2 regions of the Leptolyngbya sp. AN10 genome follow, and region 1 is predicted to be linked to the other one. Evidence: riboswitches for the same ligand, from Rfam matches in the RefSeq annotation. Region 1 holds a riboswitch; the other holds the start of a gene.

Region 1 (3,414 bases):
AGCTGTTGAGGTAGCCAACGGGATCACTCGGATCAAAGGCTTTCTTATCAATAAATGCCGCCTCTGGCTCGACTTTGTAATCCTCGCTCGGACAAGCAATGCCTAATTCGGCTGCCACTTCTCGATAGATATCTGTCCGCCAAGATTGTGCCGCTAACTGGTCTGCATTCTTGGGGATTTCTTTGATTTGCCCCCATCGTGCAGCTTGAGTCATCAACCAAATACTCCGCGATCGCCACATAAACGTAGAATGTTCGTCTGTGACTTGAGGAACATCTTTTGGCATGTAGAAGAACATTGTCGTCGCATCAGATTTAACAATCCGATCTTCACCATCAAAGCCACCATAGTTGTATTCGCCCACGATCGCAGGTTTGGTTAGCTTCGGTTTTGCTCCGGTGTACGATCGAGCAGAAATAATCTGTGCAACTTCTTCGCGATTTTCATCACAGTAGCGACAAGATTCGATCATGGCTTTGAGCAAGGCACGATAAGTTTTCGGATTCTCATCGATAAAAGATTGCATCACGCCAAGTAAGCGATCGGGATGTCCATTCCAAATCTCTCGACCTTGAGCAAATGTAAATCCAATTCCTTCATTGCCACTAATGGCGCGAGTGTTCCAAGGTTCTGCCACCATGTAAGCTTGCATTGCTCCAATTCTTACATTCGTAACCATCTGAGGAGGCGGAACGCTAATCACTCGAAACTCTTTGAGCGGATTAACTCCTGCTGCCGCTGCAACATACCGCACAAAGTACTCATAGATAGAAGAACTGAGAACCACTGCCCAAACCCGTTGCTCTGGAGGTAAGGCTTCAAAGTAACGACGAAAATCGTTTCCAAATGCTTCTAAGTTGCCGTTGTACTCGAACCACGGACGCAATCCCGCGTTCCACATCTCCCGATTCATCGTCATCGCATTCCCATGATGATGAATTGTCATTCCAGCACACATCGGAGCATGACGCGCTCCTTCAGCCCCCGTTCGCGCATTTGTCACCGCACCTGCAACCACGGGAGAAGCATCTAAGCGACCAAAGATCAGACCATCTCTTGAGGTTGCCCAACTTGCTTCACGGCTTAAACGAACATTCAAACCGTACTTCCGAAAAAAACCTTTCTCCCATGCGATCGCAAATGGCGCACAATCATTCACCGGAACATACCCGATCGTTAAATTCGGTTTTTCTAGTTCACTCGACTGAATGACTGGAGTAATTGACATTGCAGCCTCAGACAGTCCTTGAGGTGAGCGATTAGCAGTGATAGCACAAGAGGGTAATGTAGTGGCGATCGCAGATGCGCCCATCCCTACGAGAAAGTCGCGGCGCGTCCATTGTTTTGTCATAGTTCTTCCTTTACGATGCGCGGCGACGATGTGTAACCCAGACTTCAATTCGTGCTAGAGCAAGATCGAGTAACAATCCGGTGAGTCCAATCACGAAAACCGCGAGAAACACTGAACTAAGATTTAATCGGCTCCATTCATCCCAAACGAAGAAGCCGATTCCCACTCCACCTGTGAGCATTTCAACCGCAACAATGACAAGCCAAGCAATTCCCAGACTAATTCGCAAGCCTGTGAAGATGTACGGCAAACTAGCAGGGAGAACAATCTTGAGTATCCGTCTCCAATAGGGCATCTCTAACACTCGTGCCACGTCCAAATAGTCTTTTGGAACACTTGCGACACCTAATGCAGTGTTAATGATAGTTGCCCACAGAGAAGTAATGAAAATCACGAAAATTGCTGAGGGATCAGCCAAATTGAAAATTGCTAATGCGATCGGCAACCAAGCAAGCGGTGATACAGGCTTGAAAATCTGAATAATCGGGTTGAGCATTAACATTGCTTTTTCGGACATTCCAATCAGAAAGCCGACTGGAATTGCGACAAGCGCACCGATTCCAAACCCAATTAAAACTCGTCGCAGACTGGCTAACAAGAGCCATCCTAATCCTAAATCTCCCGGACCTCGACGGTAAAAAGGATTGAGAATATAGTCCATGTTTGCCATTAACGCTTCTGGGGGCGTGGGCATTAATTCATGTTTGCTCAGTGCAATGATCCACCAAAGTGCAATTACTCCAGCGAATCCAAGAGCAGGGTAAAGTACGCGATCGCTTGATACGATCGGTTTTGTCCACCGCATTGTAGCTCGACCAACAGCGACAAAAATCGCTGCCAAATTGAGTTGCAGAATCATAGGGCTTGGTTCTCCAGAGTCAAACTCTCAACGTGCCGACGGAGTTAGCTGACGGGCGAGGACTGAGAGATTGTCCCCGGTTGGGTTTCTTAACCTATCGCTAAGATCACAACCGTAAGCCCCGGTTAAACTGGTTCCTCCGCTTCAGAAATTTCTGAATTAGGCTGACCGACTCGAATTAGTAGAACTGTAGCATCTTGGTTCGATTTTGAACAATCTTTCTTTTGAAATATTCAGGATTGAGTATGCAAAGTTGTTTGAGTATAAATGCGGGTTATAGAATCGCAGTCCGTGATTCGATCAAGTTGTCAGATTGCTTGAATCCATTCCTTAATCTCATAATCTGTCCAAATCTGATTTTGCCAATATGGATCAGACTCGATTAGCTCACGCACGATCGATTCATTTTCAGCCTCATAAATCCCAAACACTTTTGTGATGTCCTTGGTTGGACCAATCGTGATCAAAATCCCATCTTCTTTCTGTTTAGCAAGTCCATCTAAATGAGCTTGGCGATAGGGTGCTCTTTTTTCTAGAACACCTTCGCAATAGCTCCCCCACAAAACGTATTTCGGCACAGTTCACTCCTTAGCTTCTCAGTTCTACGCGGAATTTCTCAGTCAATGCTTCGCGCACTTTCTGGTGCACTGGATCAACATCTTCATCTTTCAAAGTACGATCGTCAGCCCGATACACCAATCGAAACGCTAAACTCCGCTGTCCTTCAGGAACACGATCGCCTTTGTATTCATCAAACAACTCGACTGATTCAAGCAGTTTTCCGCCTGCTTTAACGATCGTGCGCTCCAAATCGCTCACCGCAACATCCCGCGCCGCATAGAACGCAATATCTCGATCGGAAGCGGGATAAGTTGAGAACGGCTTGAAGATTGGAACTAATGCTTCATCAGTTGCAAGCTGCTGAATGATCACGTCTACATCCAATTGGAAAGCATAAACTTCATCAGGCAAACCGCGCTCCTGACGCAATTGAGGGTGCAACTGTCCAAAAGTTCCAAGCCGTTTGCCTTTTACCCACAGAGATGCAGTACGACCAGGATGAAGCCGTTTATCTTGTCGATCGGGCTGATATTCAACTGTTAAACCAACACGATCGAACACTGCATCTAACAAGCCTTTTGCTTCAAACCAAGACATTGGTTGATCTTTACCACCTCGAATCCATTTGCCCTGAGTGGGATCG
Region 2 (3,414 bases), on a different contig from region 1:
TAGCACTAATTTTTCTTCAGGAGCGGTTAGCACTATCCGCTTGGATTGGCATTGGATTGACGATCGCAGGAGTAATCTGGGTCATCTTAGAACGCACTTCAGAGCAGCAGGGGAACTTTCGCCCCCTTTTAGGAAGTCTGTACGGACTATTGGCGGCAATCGGTCAGGCAGCAGGCGCAGTCATGTCCCGATCCGCATTAGTTAGCACCGAGATCGATTCCTTGTGGAGTACGCTAATTCGATTGTTTGGAGGCACGATCGTACTTTTCATCTGGATACTGTTGCGAAATCAACCTCGCGAAATGATTAAACCTTTACGCGATCGTAGATTGCTTACAATTATTGCTGGAACTGCCTTTATTAGTACTTATCTAGGCATCTGGCTCCAGCAAACCTCGCTAAAATACGCCACTACTGGAATCGCGCAGGCATTGAGTAGTACCAGTCCACTTTTTGTCATACCTCTGAGCAGAGCAATAGGAGATCGAGTTAGTATGCGATCCGTCATCGGTGTCCTGATTTCTCTTTTGGGAGTGAGTTTATTGTTTCATCGTGAGTGATCAAGATCACTGATGTGTTAGAGTGCCCGTGTGAGCAACAATTAGCACTTCGTAGAATTTCCTTTCGCACCTTGTTCATGTAACGTTATGCTGCAAGCCGTCGCGATTCTATCCACTTACCCTGATAGATCTGAATAATATCGATAGAAAGGAGTGAATGCTGCGTCTTGCTCAGGGGCACTGGGAACACTAAAACGGATTGAGATCCTGGCATTGTGCAAGTTTGAGGGATGTTTGCTATGCAGGTTTTATTATTGATTTTGGGATTGTTTTATCTGGCGGTCATACCCATTCTCTTCATTAGCTGGCTTGAATTTTTCCGCCACGACGAAGACAATCTCACTCAAGAAGACCAAAAAATTTCACTGTTCATGATTACGATCGCGAGTGTGTTTTGGATTATTGCGCTCCCGTTCGCTTACGTAGAACTTTTGGATAGGTTCAAGCGTTCTAGCCGAGCAGCGCGGCTTTATCAGAAAATGTTGGAAACTCCGAAGTCACAGCCGCTCAACTCCAACGACGAAATTCAGTTTACAAATCATTAAGTTGTTACGATCGCTACTATTTCGTTCTGAGGATGGATGGAGTTCTGTCTGTCATAGCGGAAACTGATGAATGAAGTCAGAGATTATTGCTGTAAATGAGAATACAGTTTTTGAAACAATTGGGGATTTCAAAAAGCAGTTGGTATAATGAGAACGAATTTGCTACTGAGGCTAGAATTTTATGAAACCTTGCCTTTTTGTTTTGAAAGTAGCAGTTCTTACTTGCTCACCTGTTCTAAATTATCTAAGTACAGTGAAAACCAGGATGCCTGGTTTTTTGTTGCCAAACTATCCACAAGTTCGTTTTGTAAATACTAGGGAAGCTAATCTGTGGGTCGCCTAATCTAATCGAAATAGAGCGGAGGAACCAATTCTTGGGGCGAATCTTGAACATTGGTTTGAGAAAGACACCTTCCAGTCTTAGCCCGTCAGCTAACTCCGTCGGCAATGGGAGGATAACTCAGTATGCAATTGCAATTCTGAGTATCCTGAACTGAATCGATCGTGTTTTTCGATCGAAAAACTCCCTCAACCCACCTCTCGTGCGTCGTGTAGTTAGGAGAGGTTGCACTCAATGAACGTTCATTCCATGCTGGTACGACTCCAAGGAACGCTCGGTCGTACTGATCTCGTCCAAAAAATGATGCTGATTCCGGCATCGGGTTTGTTTCAAGCAGAAGGGTCTGAGATTAATCTCGTAGTCGGATATTCTAATTCTCCGAGCAGTCAGACAGCGCTTGATTTGACGCTGTGGATTGCTCACCAAACTCGGTTGGCGACTGGAAAGCAAGTCACAGTTCAAGTTGTGTATGTAGTCGCTGACAGCGTAATGAATCGAATTTCCTCGTTTGATTCAGGTCGCAAACCGAAAGAAAAGCTGAAAGCGGAAGGCGAATGGCGAACCAGCCGAACCGCGATCGCAGAACTGGAAACGTCAACAAAGGCACAATTCGGAACGGCTGAATTGTTTGAACAAGCCGATCGAATTCTCTGGAACGCTCGCTGTATGGCTGAAGAATGGCGAGGTTCGCTGAAAACACATTTGCGCTTTGGAACGGTTGCGAATGAGTTGAAAGCCGTTGTGGCAACCGAGAAAGCTTCTTTGCTGATTCTGGGTTGTGATTCACCGCAGCACCCATTAATTCGACAATTGGGTAAATCGTTCGCTTGCCCGGTCTTGGGAATTCCTTCGGTACTAGAGGGAGAATAGAAAAAGGCTGATTTCTACTAGCCCTCATCCCTGAATCCTCTTTGCGCGGAGAGAACTAGGGTGAGGGCAACGATCGAGTCTGTCTAAGAGGGTGTTTGAGAAGTAATCGTTGATCGCATTCACCCGCCCGGACATGAATCTCCGGGCTAATCGTGGGAAGCCCACTAAACTGGGCTAAGGAGATTTCTACGAAAGAGCTTACCGCTTGAAAGACTGCCCTTCGGCTTCGCTCAGGGCGCGATCTCTAGCTGACTGAGCGAAGCCGAAGACAGCGGGTAATTTGTTTTCGATAAATCTCCTAAGAACTCCGAATTACGCTCTTAGCCCAGTTTAGTGGGGTTTCCTCCATTAGCCCAGAGCTTCATGTCCGGGCGAACTCGCAACGCAGCAAAGCCGCTTTTTATACTTTTCAAACACCCTCTAATCCGTAACGCACCTCGATCGTCGTGTTGATCAGTGTAGTGTTTAGGACTCACTGACTCGTGCATTTCATCAAAAAAGCTTCTCTCTCCGCGATCGCGATCGCAACTCTCAGCGTTTTCCCGCAAATTGCTAATGCGAAACCACCCGGTAGCGCTCGAATTCCTGACAGTTCTGCCAGTTGTGAAAGCGCGATCGCTTCGGTCAAATCTTCTTTGGTACAACGCGGTTACTTCATTCCCTGGAAATCTGCGCGTCGTTCAATTACGCCGCAAGTGGTGTTTGATAACAACGGCATTCGGAATTATTTCTATGACTATCCCACTGAGCGAACTCAAATTCTGACATTTCGGTTATCAGGAGACGGGACGCGATTGTATCAAGGGCTAATGAGTTCACCTCAGTTGATGGCGACAATGAGCGCTCAGATTATGGCAAGCTGCGATCGTGTTGGTTTGGTCGAATTCGCCCACTGGCATGAAGGATACGTTCCGGTCGGTTATTTTCCCGATCGAACGGCTCGAACCTTTACTTGGACTGACCTTGATGAAAACAGTCCACATCAACGATGGATCAAAACTTCAAACGGCTCCAGAATTACTCATCAGTGGGGATACTATTTTTCTCCTTAATTCAACGCTGCAAAACAAGCTGTCGTAACTGATTGCGGGATTCTGAA

Evidence for each region. A riboswitch is a leader RNA that binds a small molecule or an ion and turns the genes downstream of it on or off. The one in region 1 is predicted to bind cyclic di-AMP.
Region 2: it holds a riboswitch for cyclic di-AMP, as region 1 does, so the genes downstream of both, ACQ4M5_RS10180 (universal stress protein) here and ntrB (nitrate ABC transporter permease) in region 1, are expected to answer to the same signal.

Annotation. Positions count from the first base shown of each region.
Region 1 is NZ_JBNXVP010000011.1:75,819-79,232, forward strand. Features, by position in the region: gene ACQ4M5_RS16940 (CmpA/NrtA family ABC transporter substrate-binding protein) at 1-1,351, opposite strand, end outside; gene ntrB (nitrate ABC transporter permease) at 1,362-2,210, opposite strand; cyclic di-AMP (ydaO/yuaA leader) riboswitch at 2,230-2,386, opposite strand; gene ACQ4M5_RS16950 (YciI family protein) at 2,519-2,788, opposite strand; gene pheT (phenylalanine--tRNA ligase subunit beta) at 2,799-3,414, opposite strand, start outside.
Region 2 is NZ_JBNXVP010000006.1:42,132-45,545, forward strand. Features, by position in the region: gene ACQ4M5_RS10170 (DMT family transporter) at 1-560, shown strand, start outside; gene ACQ4M5_RS10175 (hypothetical protein) at 800-1,105, shown strand; cyclic di-AMP (ydaO/yuaA leader) riboswitch at 1,432-1,564, shown strand; gene ACQ4M5_RS10180 (universal stress protein) at 1,680-2,315, shown strand; gene ACQ4M5_RS10185 (hypothetical protein) at 2,798-3,367, shown strand; gene ACQ4M5_RS10190 (CHAD domain-containing protein) at 3,369-3,414, opposite strand, start outside.